DNA from 2 places in the Streptosporangium sp. G11 genome. Region 1 is predicted to be linked to the other one. Evidence: riboswitches for the same ligand, from Rfam matches in the RefSeq annotation. Region 1 holds a riboswitch; the other holds the start of a gene.
The links. Region 1 has a riboswitch for glycine ahead of gcvT (glycine cleavage system aminomethyltransferase GcvT). Riboswitches for the same ligand answer to the same signal wherever they lie in the genome.
Positions count from the first base shown of each region.

Region 2: another riboswitch for glycine. It lies ahead of gcvP (aminomethyl-transferring glycine dehydrogenase); the one in region 1 lies ahead of gcvT (glycine cleavage system aminomethyltransferase GcvT).

Region 1 is NZ_JBPJUQ010000008.1:428-11,168, forward strand. It holds gene ACSDR0_RS10595 (Ig-like domain-containing protein) at 1-604, shown strand, start outside; gene ACSDR0_RS10600 (gamma-glutamyl-gamma-aminobutyrate hydrolase family protein) at 802-1,497, shown strand; glycine riboswitch at 1,571-1,669, shown strand; glycine riboswitch at 1,670-1,764, shown strand; gene gcvT (glycine cleavage system aminomethyltransferase GcvT) at 1,798-2,886, shown strand; gene gcvH (glycine cleavage system protein GcvH) at 2,883-3,275, shown strand; gene ACSDR0_RS10615 (L-serine ammonia-lyase) at 3,348-4,724, shown strand; gene ACSDR0_RS10620 (hypothetical protein) at 5,026-7,032, shown strand; gene ACSDR0_RS10625 (DUF6286 domain-containing protein) at 7,260-7,919, opposite strand; gene ACSDR0_RS10630 (amino acid deaminase/aldolase) at 8,069-9,262, shown strand; gene ACSDR0_RS10635 (hypothetical protein) at 9,608-10,081, opposite strand; gene ACSDR0_RS10640 (DUF3618 domain-containing protein) at 10,202-10,531, opposite strand; gene bcp (thioredoxin-dependent thiol peroxidase) at 10,643-10,741, shown strand, end outside.
Region 2 is NZ_JBPJUQ010000030.1:30,787-41,527, forward strand. It holds gene ACSDR0_RS25780 (CDP-alcohol phosphatidyltransferase family protein) at 1-377, shown strand, start outside; gene ACSDR0_RS25785 (sugar phosphate nucleotidyltransferase) at 381-2,882, shown strand; gene ACSDR0_RS25790 (FHA domain-containing protein) at 3,554-4,066, shown strand; gene ftsR (transcriptional regulator FtsR) at 4,093-4,743, shown strand; gene ACSDR0_RS25800 (bifunctional nuclease family protein) at 4,823-5,293, shown strand; gene ACSDR0_RS25805 (MerR family transcriptional regulator) at 5,438-6,058, shown strand; glycine riboswitch at 6,074-6,166, shown strand; gene gcvP (aminomethyl-transferring glycine dehydrogenase) at 6,348-9,203, shown strand; gene ACSDR0_RS25815 (tetratricopeptide repeat protein) at 9,330-10,112, shown strand; gene ACSDR0_RS25820 (hypothetical protein) at 10,185-10,535, opposite strand; gene ACSDR0_RS25825 (alpha/beta hydrolase family protein) at 10,642-10,741, shown strand, end outside.

The sequences.
Region 1 (10,741 bases):
CGCCACCGCCAAGGGCACCTTCGCCGCGGCCTCCGGCGAGGTCACCTTCACCCCCGCCGACGGCTTCAGCGGCCGGGCGACCGCCACCTACACCGTGCGCGACACCCTGCTGCGGCTCTCCAACACCGCCGAGATCACCGTGACCGTCAAGCCCGACGCGGGGGCCGCGATCAAACTGTTCTCCTTCGAGGAGGGAGTGCAGGGCTGGGCTCCCGCCTCCTGGCAGAGCGACGCCGGTTCCGTGGCTCACTCCGACGAGTTCGCCGGTGACGGCACCCACAGCCTCCGCGTCGACGCCACCGGCGGCGGCTGGTTCGGCGCCGCCTTCGCCGAACCGGTCGACCTGTCGGCCAAGGGAACGCTCAAGCTCGACCTGCGCAGCGACGCCGCGGGCACCTCCACCAGCGTCGCCTTCCAGACCGGCCCCGGGCACACCTGGTGTCAGTCGACGTGGGGCTACCAGAACCCCGCCACCACGGCCACGGTGGAGACCGACCTGCTCTCCGGGCTGTCATGCGCGCCCGAGGATCTGGCCGACGTCCGCGCCGTCTTCACCTGGGCCGGTCCCGGCACGTTCCACCTCGACAACATCCGCGCCGAGTAGCCCGGGTCGCGGGCGTCGCGAGAGGCGGCGCCCGCGACCACGGCCGGCGGAACATGAGAGAAACGGCGTCCACCCGTCCCCGGCGGCACGTCCCCTCGCCGCGGCCGGTAACGTGCGGCGTAGGCAAACGCTGCCAGGACACCGTGCGCAGGACGCGGTGCCAGGACATCGGTGGAAGCGCGGCGAAACAGGAGATCATGTCCCGTCCCGTCATCGGCATCACCTGTTACGTCGAGCCCGCGCGGTTCACCGTCTGGGAGACGACCACCGCGCTCCTGCCCTACGACTACGTCGACCACGTGGCCCGCGCGGGCGGGCAGCCGGTGATCCTGCCCCCCGCGGGCGACCCCGCGGCACTGGCGGGGCGCCTGGACGGGCTGATCCTGGCCGGTGGCGGGGACGTCGGCCCGGAGCGGTACGGGCAGGAGCCGCACGAGCGGACCGGCCACGTGCGGCCGTTCCGCGACGACGCCGAGCTGGGGCTGGTCCGGGCGGCGCTGGAGCGGGGCCTGCCCTTCCTGGGGATCTGCCGGGGCATGCAGATCCTGAACGTCTCGCTGGGCGGCAGCCTCCACCAGCACCTGCCCGACGTGGTGGGCCATCCGGGGCACGCCCCGGCCCCCGGCCACTACGGCAGGATGCCGGTGCGGCTCGCCCCCGGCAGCCACACCTCGAAGATCTTCGGGACCGAGACCGTGGACGTGGCCCACTACCACCACCAGGCCCTCGACCGGCTGGCCGAGGGCCTGACCGTGACCGCCCACGCCGAGGACGGCACGGTCGAGGCCGTGGAACTGGACGACCACCCGTTCGCCCTCGCCGTCCAGTGGCACCCCGAGGCCGACGACGAGTCGGCCCTGTTCGAGGCGCTGGTACGGCACGCCACCCCCTGACCGGCACGGATCGGGACCGCGAGGGGATTTCGCTCGTCCGGTGCGGGCGGTTAGGCTGGCCGGTGACACCGATGAATCCCGTGCGGGAGAGCGTCCTGACACCCAGGCCAGGACCCCTGAAGGAGCAAGCCCTCCCCGCGAACCTCTCAAGGCAAAGGACCGTGCGGGTAGGTGCCCTCTGGAAAGCAGGTCCCACGGCCTCGCCGAAGGTGAAAGTCCGGTAAAACCCGGATGAAACTCTCAGGCACCCACGACAGAGGGGGAGGATGCTCTCATCTGTCCCTTGTCTGAGGTGCGCACATGTCCCGACCTACGCCGCTGCGCGGCGTGCACGAGTCCCTCGGCGCGACGCTGACCGACTTCGCGGGCTGGCTGATGCCGCTCCGCTACGGCAGCGAGTCGGCCGAGCACAACGCGGTCCGCCAGGCGGCCGGCCTGTTCGACCTCTCCCACATGGGTGAGATCTTCGTGACCGGGCCGCAGGCCGCCGAGGCCCTCGATTACGCCCTGGTGGGCCACCTCTCCGCCCTGGAGCCCGGCCGCGCCCGCTACACGATGATCGTCGACGCCGAGGGCGGTGTGCTGGACGACCTGATCGTCTACCGGCTGGCCCCCGCCGAGTTCATGGTCGTCGCCAACGCCTCCAACTACCCCCGGGTGGCCGCCGAGCTGACCGGCCGCGCCAAGGACTTCGACGCCGCGGTGGACGACCGCTCCGAGCGATACGCGCTGGTCGCGGTCCAGGGCCCGCGCTCCGCGGAGATCCTGGGCTCACTCACCGACGCCGACCTCGACGGGCTCAAGTACTACGCCGGCCTGCCCGCCGTCGTCGCGGGCCGCGAAGCCCTCGTCGCCCGTACGGGATACACCGGTGAGGACGGCTTCGAGCTGTTCGTCGCGGCCGAGGACGCAGAGCCGGTCTGGGCCGCCCTCACCGAGGCGGGCGCGCCGCACGGCCTGATCCCCGCGGGCCTGTCCGCCCGCGACACCCTCCGGCTGGAGGCCGGGATGCCGCTGTACGGCAACGAGCTGTCGGCCGATCTGACCCCGTTCGACGCCGGGCTGGGCCGTGTGGTGAGGTTTGACAAGCCAGGCGACTTCGTCGGCCGGGCCGCCCTCGAATCGCTCGGGGACGTCCCGCCGTCCCGCCGCCTGGTCGGCCTGATCTCGGCCGGCCGCAGGGTGCCGAGGCACGGGTATCCGGTGGTCACCGATGACGGCACGGTCGTCGGCGAGGTCACCAGCGGGGCGCCCTCCCAGTCACTGGGCAGGCCCATCGCCATGGCCTACGTGGACAACGGCCAGTCGTCGGGACTGGCCGTGGACGTCAGGGGCAGCCACGAGCCGGTCGAGGTCGTCGCACTGCCTTTCTACAGGAGGAAAAAATGAGCAGCATTCCCGAGGACCTGCACTACACCAAGGAACACGAGTGGATCTCCGGCATCGATGACGGCCTGACCCTCACCGTCGGCATCACCGCCTACGCCGCCGAGGCGCTGGGCGACGTGGTCTACGTGCAGATCACCCCCGAGGTCGGTTCGACGATCACCGCCGGCGACGCCGTCGGCGAGGTCGAGTCGACCAAGTCGGTGAGCGACATCTTCGCGCCGGTGAGCGGCGAGGTCGTGGAGATCAACCAGGCCGTCGTGGACAACCCCTCGCTGGTCAACAGCGACTCCTACGGTGAGGGCTGGCTGTTCCGCGTACGTCTTGAGGGCTCCGCCGACGACCTGCTGTCGCCGGAGGAGTACGCCGCGCTCACCTCGGGTGAGTCCTAAGCCTCTCCCCCCTCGCGTCACGGTCACGCGCGTCCCTGGGCGCGCGTGGCCGTCCACGCTGGAAGGATTCAGATGACGATCAGTGTCTTCGATCTTTTCAAGATCGGAATCGGCCCGTCCAGCTCGCACACCGGCGGACCGATGGCCGCCGCCCACAAGTTCGCCCGCGGCCTTCATCAGGACGGGCTCCTGGAGAAGACCGCCCGGGTGAGCGCCATCCTGTACGGCTCGCTGGGCCTGACCGGCAAGGGCCACGGCAGCGACAAGGCCGTGCTGCTCGGCCTGTCCGGCGAGAAGCCCGAGCTTGTCGACGTCGACACGGTCGACGGGCGGCTGGCCGCCATGCGCGAGTCCGGCACCATCTCCCTGTACGGCTCCCACGAGATCCCCTTCGTCATCGGCGAGGACCTCGTCTTCGAACGCAAGATCTCGCTCCCCGGCCACCCCAACGGCATGCGCTTCGCCGCCCTGTCCGAGTCCGGCGAGACGATCCGCGAGAAGGTCTACTACTCGGTGGGCGGCGGCTTCGTCGTCGACGAGAACGCCACCGGTGCCGACCGGATCAAGCCCGACGACACCGTCCTGCCGTACCCCTTCACCACGGCCGTGGAGCTGCTCGCCCAGTGCGCGGAGACCGGGCTGTCGATCTCCGGGCTGATGCTGGAGAACGAGCAGGCGTTCGGCCGCACCGAGGCCGAGATCCGCGCCCAGCTGCTCGTCCTGTGGCAGGTCATGAGCGAGTGCGTGCGGCGCGGCATCGGCAAGGAGGGGGTGCTGCCCGGCGGCCTGAAGGTCCGCCGCCGCGCCCACCAGCTCCATCGGCAGCTGCGCAGCGAGTCGCCGGAGAAGGACTCGCTGCAGACGATGGACTGGGTCTCGCTGTTCGCCCTCGCGGTCAACGAGGAGAACGCCGCCGGAGGCCGCATCGTCACCGCGCCCACCAACGGCGCCGCGGGCATCATCCCGGCCGTGCTCACCTACTACGACCGCTTCACGAAGGACTCCGACGACGAGGGCGTGATCCGCTTCCTGCTGACCGCGGGGGCGATCGGCGTGCTGTTCAAGGAGAACGCCTCCATCTCCGGCGCCGAGGTCGGCTGCCAGGGCGAGGTCGGCTCGGCCTGCTCGATGGCCGCCGCCGGGCTCACCGAGGTGATGGGCGGGACCCCCGAGCAGGTCGAGAACGCCGCCGAGATCGGCATCGAGCACAACCTGGGGCTGACCTGCGACCCCATCGGCGGCCTGGTGCAGATCCCGTGCATCGAGCGCAACGCGGTCGCCTCGATCAAGGCCATCGCCGCCGCCAGGATCGCGATGCGCGGCGACGGCCGCCACTTCGTCTCGCTGGACAAGGCCATCAAGACGATGCGCGACACCGGCCGCGACATGCTCGACAAGTACAAGGAGACCAGCCGGGGAGGTCTCGCGGTGAACGTCATCGAGTGCTGAGCGGGGACGGAACGGCCGAGGGGCCCGGCTGCCGGGTTCCTCGGCGGGCAGGGGTTTCCGGCCGTCGGAGACCCCTGGGCGGACGGGCAGGGTCGAGGGCTCCCGGCCGTCGGAGACCCCTGGGCGGACGGGCAGGGTCGAGGGCCCCCGGCTGCCGGAGGTCCCGCGGGCGCGTGGGAGGCGAACCGCGGGTCCTTGGGGACATATAACTCGATCGCTACCAAATTTCGCATCACGTGCAGGCGCCTCCGATCACGCGCCTATGCTGGGTGGCCATGTGCGCGGGATTCGGGAGGTCGCGGTGGTAACGGGAACGCACCCGGCAAGCCGTTCCCGTCGCTCCCAGCGCTCCGCGAACCCCTCCCGCCCCGTGCGGATGCTCCGCTTCCTCGGGTCGCACTGGCTCTTCATGACCGCCCTGCTGGCGGGTGGCTTCCTGCGGGTCCTCGCCATGCTCGGCTACCGGCCCGCCCTGTGGTTCTGGGCCGACTCCTTCGTCTACCTGAACGCGGGGCTCGCCCCCCGGCCCCTGGAGTCCCGCCCGGCGGGCTACGCGCTGTTCCTGTGGATCCTCAAGCCGCTGTCCAGCGTCCCCGCGGTGGTCGTGGTGCAGCACCTGCTCGGACTGGTCGTGGCCGTCTGTGTCTACCTGCTGCTGCGCAGGCTGGGCGGGCTGCCGGGGTGGGGCGCGACGCTCGCCGCGCTGCCGGTGCTGCTGGACGCCTACCAGATCCAGCTCGAACACCTCGTCATGGCGGACCTGCTCTTCCAGTTCCTGGCGGTGCTGGCGGTCACGCTGCTGCTGTGGCGGCGGCGCCCCGCGGCGTGGGTCGCGGCGCTGGCCGGAGCACTGCTGGCCGCGGCGACCGTCACCCGCACGATCGGGCTGCCGCTGATCGCCGTGGCGCTGGTCTGCATGGTGATCCGCCGTGCCGGGTGGCGGGCGGTCGTCGCCGCGACGCTGGCCGCCGCGATCGGCCTGGGCTCGTACGCGGCCTGGTTCAGGGCCGAGCACGGCAGTTTCGCGCTGACCAGGGGAAACACCTTCCTCTGGGCCCGGACGATGACCTTCGCCGACTGCGCGCAGATCCGGCCGATCGGCCCCGAGGCGGCCCTGTGCCCCGTCGAGCCGCCGGGACAGCGTAAGGCGCCGCCCGTCTACATCTGGGACGGCGAGTCGCCGCTGAACAAGGTCAAGGGCAGCTGGGCGGAGCGCGACGCGCTCGCGGGGACCTTCGCCACCCAGGCGATCATGGCCCAGCCGCTCGACTTCCTCCGGGCGGGCATGGAGGACGCGGCCCACATCTTCGACTGGACCCGGCGCGTCTACCCGGCCCCCGGGCCGCAGAGCGCCTACGTCTTCCCCGACACCGTGCGGCCCTTCTCCTCGGGGGCCGCCTCGCAGGGCAAGACCGCCGAGCAGCTGACCGTGGCCTACCAGGGCTCGTCGGGAGCGCCGGTGATGGCCGAGCCGTACGCGGGCTGGCTGCGCGGCTACCAGGAGTACGTCTTCGTGCGGGGCCCGTACCTCGCGGTGATCCTGCTGGTCGGCCTGGTCGGCGTGCTGACGCGGCTGCGGCGGCTCGGCGGCGTGGTGCTGCTGCCCTGGGCGGCGGGGACCATGCTGCTGATCCTGCCGCCCTTCATCGCGGCCTTCGACCACCGCTATGTCGTCCCCGCCCTCCCGCTGGTCTGCCTGGCCGCCGGGCTGGCCTTCGGGGTCAGGCACAAGGAGAAGACGACCGAGGCGGCGGCCGGGGAACCGGACGAGGACCCTCCCTACGAGGGACCCGGCGACGACGACCCGGCGTACGGCCCGACGGCCGAGCGGCCGGTGTACGCGAGCCCCGTCCAGGAAACGGCGCACGGGTCGTACGACGGGCAGGCGTACCGGGCCACCTCCTACGGAGGCACCGCGTACGGGGACACGACGGAGCGGCCGGTGCTCGGCGCGACGGGCGACCGGTCCGTGTACGGAGGGACGGTCGAACGGCCGGTGTACGGAGGGACGGGCGAGCGGCCCGGGTACGGAGGGTCAGCGGCGGCGGATGTGCAGGCGGACCGCCACGCCGAGTTCTACCTCCCCGAGCGCCCGTCGGACCTTCCCCACCGCGTCCCTGTTCAGCCGGGCCACAAGCTTGCCGACGTCGGTGGCGGGCGCGCAGCCCACCCCGATTCGCAGCCGCTCGTGCCTTACGTACCTGACGCGGACACGGGTGAGCCCTTCGACTTCTTTAAGAGCGACGCCGAGCATGGCGGTCCCCGTCCCGGTCCGCCTGCCCCGCCGCCCCCATCCCGCGGCGTGTAGCAGCCACCGCGTCGCCAGGACGGCCGAAACCGCCAGCAGCAGCGCGACCAGCCAGCCCTGCCACGGATGCGCGGCCAGCCACCCGGGGAACCCCCCGCGCACGAGCCTGGCCCCGGGCGGCCGGCCGGGGATGTCGCCGCGTCCCCGCAGGAAGGCGTAGAGCCCGGCACAGACCAGCACCGCCCCGGTGACGGCCAGGCCGATCCGGTTGCCCAGGTACGGCCTCATCAGGCCCCCCGCCTGCGCAGCCGCACCACGACGTCATCCGCGCACATCGCGCCCAGGCCCGCCAGCCGGTCGCCCACCGCCGCGCCCACCCGGCGCAGCACCGGCCCGGTCCGCTCGGCGTCGGTGAACACGGTGACCTCGACGATCCGCGACGTGAGCCGGACCCGCGCCCCGTTCACCTCGTCCACCGCCTCGGCGGCCTCCCGCAGCGTGCGGCGCAGCCCGGACCTGGTGATGCCGATCACCATGTGCGGGTCTCCCGACTCCAGCGGCACCAGCCGGGTCCGCCCCGGCAGCGCGGCGAGAGCGAGCATCACCAGACCCACCGCCATGGCGAGCGTCGAGGCGGCGAACGTGGCGGGATCCGACCAGTTCCACGCGCCGACACCGTCGACGAGCCACCGGTAGGACGAGCGCGCGACCGGTGACTCCATGAGCAGGCCCACCGTCACCGAGGCCGAGACCGCCAGCACGGCGGACACCGTCAGGGCCACGAGAACACCGGCGGGGGTCCTGTCGGGCCTGAGCAACCGCACCGACCTGCGGCGGACGTCCTGGAACTGCTCGACCGCCGCCCTGCCTCCCGAGCCTCCGGTGGTGGCCCCCGTGCCGCCGCCGTTTCCCGAGCCCGCCAGGATGTCCTGGAGAGTAGTCGTCATTCGGTCATGTGTACGCGTTCCGGCAGGGCCGGGCCGGGGATCAACCGCCCACTTACGCGATCTTGGGATCCTCCTGGCGGGAGCATTGACCACCCGTCCAACAATATGAATACTGCTCATATTCGTTGGAGCCGGGTTATCCTGCGGACATGGACGACCGCCAGCGCTACGACCGGGCCACAGCGCATCTGGCCCCTCCCTTCGCCGTCCTCGACCTACCCGCCCTGCGCGCCAACGCCGAGGGAATGGTCCGCCGGGCCGGCGGCAAGCCGATCAGGGTCGTCAGCAAGTCCATCAGGTCCCGGGCCGTGCTCGAACGGATCCTCGCCATGGACGGCTTCACCGGGATCATGGCCTTCACCCTCCCCGAGGCCCTCTGGCTCGTCTCCACCGGGATGCGGGACGTGCTGGTCGCGTACCCCACCGTCGACCGCGCCGCGCTCGCCGAGCTGGCCGCCGGGCCCGTCGCGGCACGGGAGATCACGATCATGGTCGACCGGGCCGAGCACCTGGACCTCGTCGACTCCGCCGTCGCCGGAGTCCGCGACCGCCACGAGATCCGGCTCTGCCTCGACATCGACGCGAGCTACCTCGCCTTCGGCGGCCGGTTCAGGGCGGGCGCCCGCCGCTCCCCCATCCGCGAGGCCGGCCAGGCCGCCGACCTCGCCACCGAGATCGCGAAACGGCCCGGGTTCCGGCTCGTGGGCGTGATGGCGTACGAGGGACAGATCGCCGGAGTCGGCGACAACCCTCCGGGCAAGCCCGCCTTCGGCCGGGCCATCCGCCTGATGCAGGCCCGGTCCCGGCGCGAGCTGATCACGCGCAGGGGCCGGATCGTCCAGGCCGTCCGCCAGATCAGCGACCTGGAGTTCGTCAACGGCGGCGGCAGCGGCAGCATCGAGAAGACCGCCAAGGAGAGGGCCGTCACCGAGATCGCCGCCGGATCCGGCTTCTTCCACCCCCGCCTGCTCGACTTCTACCGGGGATTCACCGGCCGGCCCGCCGCCCTGTTCGCCCTGCCCGTCGTACGCCGCCCCGCCCCCGGCGTCGTCACCGTCCTCGGCGGCGGCTACCCCGCCTCCGGCGCCCCCGGCGACGACCGCCTGCCCCAGCCCTACCTGCCGTGCGGGCTGCGCTACGACTCCGACGAGGGAGCCGGAGAGGTCCAGACCCCCCTGATCGGGCAGGCCGCCGAGGACCTGCGCGCCGGTGACCGGGTCTGGTTCCGGCACGCCAAGGCGGGCGAGCTCTGCGAGCGCTTCGCGAGCCTGCACCTGATCGAGGGGGACGAGGTGGTGGACGAGGTCCCCACCTACCGAGGCGAGGGCCGCACCTTCCTCTGAACGTCTCCCTTACCGGCGTCCTGCCCGACTCCCTCGCCCGGTCCCCTCACAGGTCCCTCACCTGGCCCCTCGCCTGGTCGCCTCACCGGTCCCTCGCCTGGCCCCCTCACCGGTGTCCTGCCTGGCCCCTTACCGGTTCTCCGCCTGGGCCGCCGTCCCTCCGGCGGGGCGATCCCCCTTCAACCCGCTGCCGCGCCCGGGGCACGGCAGCGGGTCCAGGCACGCGAAACGGGCACCCGCCGCTCCACCGGCGAGTGCCCGTTCCTGTCACATCTCCGCCCCTTCCGCCGGGCACGATGGCCTGCGGTACTCCCGCGCCCGGAGGGGCCTGGCCTTCGAGAGATCTCAGAAGCCCAGGTCGAGCTCTTCCCACCTGCTGCACTTGTAGGTCGACGAGCTCCTGTACTTGACCTGGCAGGTCTTGACCCGCACCTCGCTGACGTCGTGCGCCGTGACGCGGAAACGCTTGGTGTCGTCGTAGCTGCACAGCCTGTCGCGCTTGGCGACGTCCCAGTCCTCGTCACCGGACGAGATGATCTGGACCTCGACGTAGGCGCAGCGACCGCCCTGGTGGAGGGTGCGCCTGTCACCGTCGTACAGCTCACCCACCAGCCTGAACGTGTTGTCGTCCTCTTCGTCACCCTCGACCGAGTACTCGGCCTCCAGCGTGGCCAGGCCGTTCCTGGACTCCTGCTCGAAGCTGTCGTCGAAGTCGCGCGCCGAGGACGCCGGTGTCGCGGCGAAGGCGGCCGGAGCGACCGTCAGCATGAGACCCGTGGTCGCCACCACCGCGATCGCGGCGCGAATGATGCTTTTCATGGATTTACCCCTCCCTTTCACCTACTCGCGATGTTCCGCGAACAGGAAAAAGGTCACATGAGTAAACCCCTACTCAATTCGGGGCCGCCGGCCGATCACCGGCGGCATCCGGAACCCCGCTCAGCGACGACGGCGCCGCCACAGCATGACCACCGCGCCGAGCGCCAGCACCGCCCCCACTCCGATCAGGATCGGCGCCAGGTCCGGCCGGTCGTCCGCCCACAGATCCTCGGGCTCGTCGGCGAGCTTGACCGGCTTCGGCCCCGTCACGCCCACCAGGTCACCGACCTGGGTGACGAGATGCTCCGCGTTCGCCCGGACCTTCGCCACACCGCGCGCCGCGACCCGCTTGGGGTTCACCCGGTCCGCGATGGCGTCCACCGTCTGGGCCAACTCCGCGCGCGTGCGCTCGATCTGCCGTTCCAACTCCGCGGGATCGGTGTCCGCCATGGCTCTCCTCCCCTACTCCTTGACATTGATCAGTCTGTCAGGTCCTGCCCGCCCACGGCACTTCGGACAGGCCGGTAAGTTGACCGGGGAACCATTCCTCGGAGGAACACCATGAAACTTGAGCCGGGCGACGCCGCCCCGGACTTCACGCTTCCCGCCGCCGACGGCACCACCGTGTCGCTGGAGACACACCGCGGCAAGCGCGTCATC
Region 2 (10,741 bases), on a different contig from region 1:
TCGACCCGCTGGCCGACCGCCTCTACATCCTGGCGACCCTGTTCGGCCTCGCCATGCGCGAGATCATCCCCTGGTGGCTGGCGCTGGCCATCCCGCTGCGCGACGTGATGCTGCTGGGCATCCCGCTCATCCTGCGCCGTCTCGGGTACGGTCCCGCGCTGCCCGTGCACTTCCTCGGCAAGGCCGCCACCGCCAACCTGCTCTACGCCTTCCCTCTGCTCTTCCTGGCCCACGATCCCTCCTGGTACGCCGAGGCGGCCCGGGTCGTCGGCTGGTCCCTGGCCATCTGGGGCACAGGCCTGTACTGGTGGTCCGGAGTGCTGTATTGGGTACAGGTGCGTCAGCTGACAAGCGAGGCCAAACGCCTTAAGAGGTGATCCGTGAAGGCCGTCGTCATGGCGGGCGGGGAGGGGACACGGCTCCGGCCGATGACCGCGAACCAGCCCAAGCCCCTCCTGCCCGTGATCAATCGGCCGATCATGGAGCATGTCCTTCGCCTCCTGAAGCGGCACGGCTTCACCGAGACGGTGGTCACCGTGCAGTTCCTGGCAGCCCTGGTCCGCAACTACTTCGGCGACGGCGACGAGCTCGGCATGAGCCTGTACTACGCCACCGAGGACACGCCGCTCGGCACCGCGGGCAGCGTCAAGAACGCCGCCGACCGGCTCCGCGACGACCGGTTCCTGGTCATCTCCGGCGACGCGCTGACCGACATCGACCTGACCGACATGATCCGCTTCCACCGCGAGAACAACGCGATGGTCACGATCGGGCTCAAGCGTGTCCCCAACCCGCTGGAGTTCGGCATCGTCATCGTCGACGACCAGGGCAGGGTGGAGCGCTTCCTGGAGAAGCCGACCTGGGGCCAGGTCTTCTCCGACACCGCCAACACCGGCATCTACGTGATGGAGCCCGAGGTCCTCGACGAGATCGCGTCCGGGGAGTCCGTCGACTGGTCGGGCGACGTGTTCCCGAAACTGCTGGAGCGCGGCGCCCCGCTGTACGGCTACGTGGCCGACGGCTACTGGGAGGACGTCGGCACCCACGAGAGCTACCTCAAGGCCCAGGCCGACGTCCTGTCGGGCCGGGTCAAGGTCGAGATCGACGCCTTCGAGGTCTCGCCGGGCATCTGGGTGGCCGAGGGGGCCTCCATCGACGCCGACTCCGTCCTCAAGGGCCCCCTCTACATCGGTGACTACGCCAAGGTCGAGGCGGGGGCCGAGCTGCGCGAGTACACGGTGCTGGGCAGCAACGCGGTGGTCAGGGAGGGCGCCTTCCTGCACCGCGCGGTCGTCCACGACAACGTCTACGTCGGGCCCAGCGCCCACCTGCGCGGTTGCGTGATCGGCAAGAACACCGACCTGATGACCGCCGCCAGGGTCGAGGAGGGCGCCGTCGTCGGCGACGAGTGCATCATCGAGGCCGAGGCGTACATCTCCTCCGGCGTCAAGATCTACCCGTTCAAGACCATCGAGGCGGGGGCGGTGATCAACAACAGCGTCATCTGGGAGCCGCGCGCCCAGCGCAACCTGTTCGGCCCCCGGGGGGTCTCGGGGCTGGTCAACGTCGAGATCACCCCCGAGCTGTGCGTACGGCTGGCCAGCGCCTACGCCACCACCCTGAAGAAGGGCGCCTCGGTCATCACCTCCCGCGACTCCTCCCGTGCCGCGCGGGCGCTGAAGCGGGCCGTGATCAGCGCCCTGAACGCCAGCGCGATCAACGTGCTCGACCTGGAGGCGTCCCCGCTCCCGGTGGCCCGCTTCCACACCGCCAGGGAGAACGCCGTCGGCGGCATCGCGCTGCGCACCACGCCCGGCGACCCGCAGAGCGTCGACATCGTCTTCATGGACGAGCACGGCGCGGACCTGTCGCCGGCGGCCCAGCGCAAGCTGGACCGGGTCTTCTCCCGGCAGGAGTTCCGCCGTGCCTTCCCCGGGGAGATCGCCGAGCTGAGCTTCCCCGCCAGGGCGGTGGAGGACTACACGCACGAGCTGCTGCGCCTGGTCGACATCAGCGGGGTGCGCGACGCCGACATGAAGGTCGTGGTCGACTGCGCCGGAGGCACCTCCTCCCTGGTGCTGCCCAGCCTGCTGGGCCGGGTCGGGGTGGACGTGCTGACCGTCAACAACCGGCTGGACGACGCCTCGCCCACCGAGACGCTCGCCGAGCGCCGCCGCGACCTGCAGCGCCTGTCGGAGCTCGTCAGCTCCTCCAGGGCGGCCTTCGGGGTGCGCTTCGACCCGGTGGGGGAGCGGGTCGCGCTGGTGGACGAGATGGGCCAGCTGATCAGCGAGGAGCGCGCCCTGCTGGTGGTGCTCGACCTGGTCGCCGCCGAGCGGCGCGGCGGCAGGGTGGCGCTGCCGGTCACCACCACCCGGGTGGCCGAGCAGGTCTGCAGGTTCCACGGCGTCCAGGCCGAGTGGACCTCCACCGCGATCGACGCGCTCACCGCCGCCGCCAGAGGACCAGAGATGATCTTCGCGGCCGACGGGCGCGGCGGCTTCATCGTGCCCGAGTTCGGGCCCACGGTGGACGGCCTGGCGGTGTTCCTGCGCCTGCTGGGCCTGGTCGCCAGGACCCGGCTCTCGCTCAGCCAGATCGACGCCAGGATTCCCGAGGCCAAGCTGCTGCGCCGGACCGTGCCGACCCCGTGGGCGGCCAAGGGCGCGGTGATGCGCTCGGTCATCGAGGCCGCCGAGCACTACCGCATCGACACCACCGACGGGGTGCGGGTCGTCGCCGAGGACGGCAGCTGGACCCTGGTGCTGCCCGACCCGACGGAGGCGGTCACCCACCTGTGGGCCGAGGGGTTCGACGTCGACTCCGCGCAGACCCTGATCGAGCACTGGGCGCGGGTGGTCGAGGAGGCCGCGGGCGGCTGACGGGCCCGGCCGGTGCCGCAGGAGGCGCGAGAGGAGGCCGTGAACCCTCGGGCCCGGGCGCGGGGTGGGAGGCCCTGAGCGGCGGGCTCCGGGCCGGGCGGGAAGGCTCTGGAAGCCGGGGCCCGGCGGGAGGCCCTGGGCGGGGACCACGGGCCGGGCGGGGAGGCCGCGAGCGGGACCGCGGGCCGGGCGGGAAAGGGCGGGGATGAGAACTCCAGCCCGGCGAGAAAGCGGGAGAACGGGGAAGCGGGAGAGCGGGGAACCCAGGGAATCCAGGGAATCCGGTAAAGGGCGAGGGCCCCGGGCGGGCGGAGGCCGCGTGAGGGGGAAAGAGCCGAAAAGAGGGCTCCGGGCCGGGCGGGGAGGCCGCGAGCGGGAAACCGCGGGCCGGGCGGGAAAGGAGCCGGATGAGGGTTTCTGGCCGAGTGATCGCGACAAACGCCGAGTGGTTGCGACAAACACAGCGCGGCGCCATGGACCGGGGACAGTACCCCACTGTAACTTTGTCACCGACCGTACCCGCGGTTCAGCGTCAGCCTTGACCTTCGCGCCTCATCACTGTATGTTGCGGCATTCGCAGTCCGAGAAAACCCTTGAGAAGCGAAGAAGCGAGGCGCGCGCATCACTGAGCACCGTTGCCGCGTCTTCGCGGTAGGAGGCCGAGCCGATCGATGCCGAGCGTCTACTGCACGCAGTGCGGTCATGCCAATCCTGAGGATGCCCGTTTCTGTTCACGATGCGGGTCGCCGCTTACCAAAGCCGAGACCCCCGGAGACAGCACATCGACGATCTCCCTCTCCGGGATCGAGGCCTACGAGGCGGAGACAGGTGAGACGCTTCTCGCCGAACGGCAGGCCGTCGAGCAGTTGCCCCCGGGCACCGCGCTGCTGGTCGCGATGCGCGGTCCCAACGCCGGCAGCCGATTCCTGCTCGACAGTGATCTCACCACCGTGGGCCGCCATCCCGAGAGTGACATCTTCCTCGACGACATCACGGTCTCGCGCCGCCACGTGGAGTTCTACCGGCGCGGCGGCGGGGTCTTCACCGTTCGCGACGTCGGCAGCCTGAACGGCACGTACGTGAACCGCGAGCGCATCGAGGAGGTCCCGCTGTACGGCGGGGACGAGGTGCAGATCGGCAAGTTCCGCCTCGTCTTCCTCACCCGCGGTGCCGCTGGAGGATGATGAGCTCGCAGGCCGCTCGTGCGCACATGAGCATCGGGGAGGTGCTCGCTCTCCTGCAGGGCGAGTTCCCCGACGTCAGCATCTCCAAGATTCGTTTCCTGGAGGGCGAGGGGTTGATCGAGCCGGAGCGCAGTCCCTCCGGTTATCGCAAGTTCACCTACGCCGACGTCGAGCGGCTCCGTTACATCCTCAGCGAGCAGCGTGACCGCTACCTGCCGCTGCGTGTGATCAAGGATCATCTGGAGGCGGCCGACCGCGAGGAGCGTCCGGCCGCCCGGCCGCGTGCCGTCCCCGACGACGCGCCCCCCGAGATCAGGCTCACCCGCGAGGAGCTGCTGGCCGCCGCCGAGCTCGACGAGGAGACCCTCGCCGAGCTGGAGGACTACGGCCTGCTGGCCGCGGTGGCCCGCTACTACGACGCCGAGGCGCTGGCCGTGGCCCGCAGCGTCGGAGCCCTGGCCGCCTTCGGCCTGCGCGCCCGCCACCTGCGGGCGGTCAAGGCCGCGGCCGAGCGCGAGGCGGGCCTGGTGGAGCAGGCCGTCGCCCCGCTGCTGCGCCGCCGCGGACCGGGCGCGATCGACCAGGCCGACGAGACGGCGAGGGAGATTTCCGGCCTGCTGCTGGAATTGCACGCCTCGCTGCTGCGTTCCGGCGTTCGTGGGGCCCTGGGCCGGTGAGAACCTGACCAGGCACTCGTACCCCCACGAGTGTTACGTTGAACAAACCGGTCGGAATCCAGCGAAGACGGAGCAGCCCGTGTTGCAGATGGAGGTCGTGGGCGTTCGAGTTGAGATGCCCTCCAACCAGCCGATCGTCTTGCTGAAAGAGACACATGGGGAGCGTTACCTACCTATCTGGATCGGCATGACGGAGGCCACGGCGATCGCCATGGCCCAGGCCGAGGAACCACCACCCCGGCCGCTCACCCATGACCTGTTCCGGGACGTGCTCGAGGGGCTCGGAGTCCGGCTGAGCACGGTCAACATCGTCGCCCTGCGCGACGGCATCTTCTTCGCGGATCTCGTGTTCTCCAACGGGGTCGAGGTGAGCGCGCGTCCCTCGGACTCGATCGCCTTGGCACTTCGTACCGGCGCACGTATCTTCGCGAGTGAGGATGTGGTCCGGGAGGCGGGGGTGATCATCCCCGACGACCAGGAGGACGAGGTGGAGAAGTTCAGGGAGTTCCTTGACACGATCACGCCCGAGGACTTCGGCCGCGCGGGGTAGGAATTTCGGTGCATTTACGCTTCACGACGCGCCGAGTGGGGTCGTTGACTGGACTTGGCCCCAGTCCTACGGTGCAAGTGAAACCTGCGGTCGTGCGTAAACCCCCAGATCAGGCCGTGGGATGAGAGAAAGCCGGAGGTCCGCGTGGCGGTCAGCAGCGGCGAGGGTAGAAACGCCGATCAGGATGACCCGGAACGGCGCCAGTCGGCACGTCAGCGCGCGGGTGAAGAGGGTCTGCTGTTCGACGGGCAACCGGTGAAGGTGCCCGCCGACATCGGCTACAGGGGCCCCACGGCCTGTTCCGCGGCCGGCATCACCTACCGGCAACTCGACTACTGGGCGCGCACCGGCCTGGTCGAGCCCACCGTGAGAGCCGCCCACGGCTCCGGCTCCCAGCGGCTGTACGGCTTTCGCGACATCCTGGTCCTCAAGGTCGTCAAGCGACTCCTCGACACCGGCGTCTCCCTCCAGCAGATCCGTATCGCCGTGCAGCACCTGCGCGACAGGGGCGTCAACGACCTGGCCCAGATCACCCTGATGAGCGACGGGGTGAGCGTTTACGAGTGCACCTCGCCCAACGAGGTCATCGACCTGCTCCAGGGCGGTCAGGGAGTCTTCGGCATAGCACTGGGACGGGTGTGGCAGGAGGTGGAGGGCTCCCTCGCGGATCTGCCCGGCGAACGTGCGGAGTCGGGCGAGGGCCCTTTAGGCGATCATCAGGCCGATGAGCTGGCCCGCCGTCGCAGAGCACGACGAACCGGGTAAACTCGGACTTGCCACTGACCCTGTGCGGGAGAGACCCCGACCGCGATCGGGGCGCCGAAGGAGCAACCTCCCCGGAATCTCTCAGGCACCCGGTACCGCACGGACGAGGCAACTCTGGAAAGCAGGCGCGCTCGCCAGGCGCGACTCACCGACGGTGCAAGCCTCCCGTCAAGGGCAGGTGAAGCTCTCAGGTCACGACGCGTGAGGACGGTCGTGATGACAGAGGGGGAGACCAGGCATACGCCCGCGCCCAGCGCCGGTCTCCACCCCGTCCCGGGAGGCTTCACCAATGACCGACCTGTCATCGCTCAGCGAGCTCAGCTCCCCGCCGTTCGCGACCCGCCACATAGGGCCGGACGACGCCGGCCAGACCCGCATGCTGGAGGCGGTCGGATTCGCCTCCGTCGCCGACCTGGTCGCGGTGGCCGTGCCCGAGGCGATCCGTTCCTCGGGGCGGCTGAACCTGCCCCCGGCGGCCGGGGAGTCCGAGGCCCTCGCGGAGCTGCGGGTCCTCGCCGGTCGCAACACCGTGCTCACCTCGATGATCGGTCTGGGCTACCACGACACGATCACCCCGGGCGTCATCCGCCGCAACCTCCTGGAGAACCCGGGCTGGTACACCGCGTACACGCCCTACCAGCCGGAGATCTCCCAGGGCCGCCTGGAAGCCCTGATCAACTTCCAGACCGTCGTCTCCGACCTGACCGCCCTCGACGTCGCGGGGGCCTCCCTGCTGGACGAGGCCACCGCCGCCGCCGAGGCGATGACGCTGGCCCGCCGCGCGGGCCGCGTCCCCTCGAAGGTCTTCGTGGTCGACGCCGACGCGCTGCCGCAGACCAAGGCGGTGCTGCGCACCCGCGCCGAGCCGCTCGGCATCGAGCTGGTCGAGAGCGACTTCACCGCCGAGCTCCCCGAGTGTTTCGGGGTGCTCGTGCAGTACCCCGGCGCCAGCGGCAGGGTCCGCGACTTCCGCGCCATCGCCGACGCCGCCCACGCGCGCGGCGCCCAGGTGGTCGCCGCCGCCGACCTGCTGGCCCTCACCCTGCTGGCCGCCCCCGGCGAGCTCGGCGCCGACATCGCGGTCGGCTCCTCGCAGCGCTTCGGCGTCCCCCTCGGCTTCGGCGGCCCCCACGCCGCCTACATGGCGGTCCGCGACGGCCTCCAGCGCCAGCTGCCGGGCCGCCTGGTCGGCGTCTCCCAGGACGCAGACCAGCGCCCCGCGTACCGGCTCGCGCTGCAGACCCGCGAGCAGCACATCCGCCGCGAGAAGGCCACCAGCAACATCTGCACCGCGCAGGTGCTGCTCGCCGTGATCGCCGGCATGTACGCCGTCTACCACGGCCCCGAGGGCCTGCGCAGGATCGGCCGGCGCACCCACCGGCACGCCGTCGTGCTCGCCGAGGGCCTGCGCCAGGGCGGCGTCGAGATCGTGCACGACACCTTCTTCGACACCGTGCTCGCCAGGGTCCCCGGCCGCGCCGCGGGGATCGTCGCCACGGCCCGCGACAACGGCGTCAACCTGCGCCTGGTCGACGCCGACCACGTGGGCGTCACCTGCGACGAGAAGACCGAGCTCCTCCACCTGGAGCAGGTCCTGGCCGCCTTCGAGGTCAGCGGCACCGTGCTGGCCGACCTCGACGCCGCCGCCCACGACGCGCTGCCCGCCGCGCTGGCGCGCGTCAGCGACTACCTGACCCACCCGGTCTTCCACAGCCACCGCTCCGAGACGGCCATGCTGCGCTACCTGCGCAGGCTCCAGGACAAGGACATCGCGCTCGACCGGTCGATGATCCCGCTGGGCTCCTGCACCATGAAGCTCAACGCGACCACCGAGATGGAGCCGATCACCTGGCCGGAGTTCGCCGGGCTGCACCCCTACGCGCCCGAGGACCAGGCCGCGGGCTACATCGAGCTGATCGGGGAGCTGGAGCGCTGGCTGGCCGAGGTCACCGGCTACGACGCCGTGTCGCTCCAGCCGAACGCCGGCTCCCAGGGCGAGTTCGCCGGGCTTCTGGCGATCCGCGCCTACCACACCGCGCGCGGCGAGTCGGGCCGCGACGTCTGCCTGATCCCCTCGTCCGCGCACGGCACCAACGCCGCGAGCGCCGTGATGGCGGGTATGCGCGTGGCCGTCGTCGCCTGCGACGACAAGGGAAACGTGGACGTCGACGACCTCGTCGCGAAGATCGGCAAGCACCGAGACCAGCTTGCCGCGATCATGGTGACCTACCCGTCCACGCACGGCGTGTACGAGGAGACGATCGTCCGGATCTGCGAGCTGGTGCACGAGGCCGGCGGCCAGGTCTACGTCGACGGCGCCAACCTCAACGCGCTGGTCGGCCTGGCCAGGCCCGGGGAGTTCGGGGCCGACGTCTCCCACCTCAACCTGCACAAGACCTTCTGCATCCCGCACGGCGGCGGCGGCCCCGGCGTCGGCCCTGTCGCGGTCCGCGCGCACCTGGCCGACTACCTGCCCGGTCACCCGCTGCGCGAGGGCAGCGCGGTGGGCCCGGTCTCGGCCGCCCCGTACGGCTCCGCGGGCATCCTGCCCATCTCCTGGGCCTACATCCGGATGATGGGCGCCGACGGCCTGAAGGCGGCCACCGAGCAGGCCATCCTGTCGGCCAACTACCTGGCCCGCAGGCTCAGCCCCCACTACCCGGTCCTCTACACCGGCCGCGGCGGCCTCGTCGCCCACGAGTGCATCGTGGACCTGCGCCAGATCACCAAGGAGACCGGCGTGACGGTCGACGACGTGGCCAAGCGCCTCATCGACTACGGCTTCCACGCCCCGACCATGTCCTTCCCGGTGGCCGGCACGCTGATGATCGAGCCGACCGAGAGCGAGGACCTGGCGGAGCTCGACCGGTTCTGCGAGGCGATGATCGCGATCCGCGAGGAGATCGAGAAGGTCGCCTCCGGCGCGTACGACAAGACCGACAACCCGCTGCGCAACGCCCCGCACACGGCCGACAGCCTCGTCGCCGACGAGTGGGGCCACCCCTACACCCGCACCGAGGCGGCCTATCCGCTGCCGTCGGTGCGCGAGGGCAAGTACTGGTCGCCGGTCCGCCGCATCGACCAGGCCTACGGCGACCGCAACCTGGTCTGTTCCTGCCCTCCCCTTGAGGCGTACGAGGACTGATCCCCGCCGGGCCCCGCCGGGGCCCAAAAGGCCGTGCGAACCGTGATATCCGCGGGGAATGCGGGAGGACGGACGGCGCCCCGAGTCGTTAGGCTCGGGGCGTCTCCGTATCCGGAAGGATCATGCATGCCTGAGGTGGACACCCGTCCCTTGGACACCGCGCGAAGACTGGCCGAGTCCGGCGATCTCGAGGGCGCAGCCACGATCTTCGCCGAGCTGGTCGCCGATCCCGCCGAGCCCGATCGGGCCCAGGCGGCGGTGGGTCTCGCGGTGGTGCTGGAGGAGAGCGGAGACGTGACGGGCTCCCGCGCGGCCGCGCGCGCCGCGCTGGCGACCGGGCACCCCGAGTTCGCCGCCCAGGCCGCCTGCCTGCTCGCGGGAAGCTTCGAGCGGGAGGACCTGGCCGACCAGGCCCGCGCCGCCTGGCAGGCCGCGCTGGGCGTCGGCCACCCCGCCTACGTCCCGCTGGCGCACATGGCCCTCGCCAGGCTCGCCACGAGCGAGGAGGAGGCCGAGCGGTCGCTGCGCGACGCGCTGGCCACCGCCGACCCGGAGATCGCTCCTCGTGCCGCTCAGCGGCTGGCGGAGGCGCTCCTGGAGGAGGGGGAGCCGGGAGAGGCCGCCCAGGTGCTCCTGGAGGCGCTCTCGGTGCCCGACGCGGCCGAGGTGGCGAGGCTGCGGGTGATGCTCGGCATCGCTCATCTGGAGCTGGCCTGCGCCGAGTTCTCCGGTGCGATCGAGGAGGGCGGCGACGTCGAGACCGGCGCGCTGGCCATCGAGCTCCTGGCCCGCACGCTCCCGCTCAGGGGGCGCGACGAGGACGCCGAGCGCGTGTGGCGTTACGGCCTGGACAGCGCCGACGAGGATCTCGCCGGAGAGGTCCGCCTCCGCCTCGACCGGGACCTCTGAGGCCCTGGAATGTCCAAGGCCCTGAAACCTCCGGGGCCGGGCCGCGGTGTTCCGGGTGGGGCCCGGCGGGTGTCAGTCGCGCTCCCGCCAGCGGCTCAGGGCGTGGGCGAAGTTGATCGCGACGATCCCGCCCCAGGCCAGCAGCAGTCCGGCGGTGCCGGAGGTGTGCGCCGCGATGCCGGTGAGCGGGATCCCGATGCCCATCGAACCGAGGGCGATCGGAATCGAGGAGTTCGTGCTCTTACGCGGCTTGACCCCGGGCACCCCGGCGGCGTGCATCTCGACGCGCACCCGCTGGGCGATGGTCGCGTCGAGGCGTGACACGAACGACTCGATGAGGGCGGTCTCGTACTCCGGGCCGAGGTCGCGCCGGGCCTCGACGGTGGCGCGCATGTCCTGGCGGATATCTTGATAGTCCTGCACGCTTCGATTGTTCCCGCCGTCCCGCCGCCAGGCATCAGTCATTAGGACGAGATCCGTGTCCACCTCCGAGTCCATTTCCCCCGCCGGCTCCTCCACCCCGGGGGCCATGCCGGAATCCCGGCTCCCGGCGGGCGCGGCCCCGCCCCTGGAGATCACGACCCCGCACGGCCCGGCTCTGGTGGAGATCGACGAGGTGGCCGCCCCGC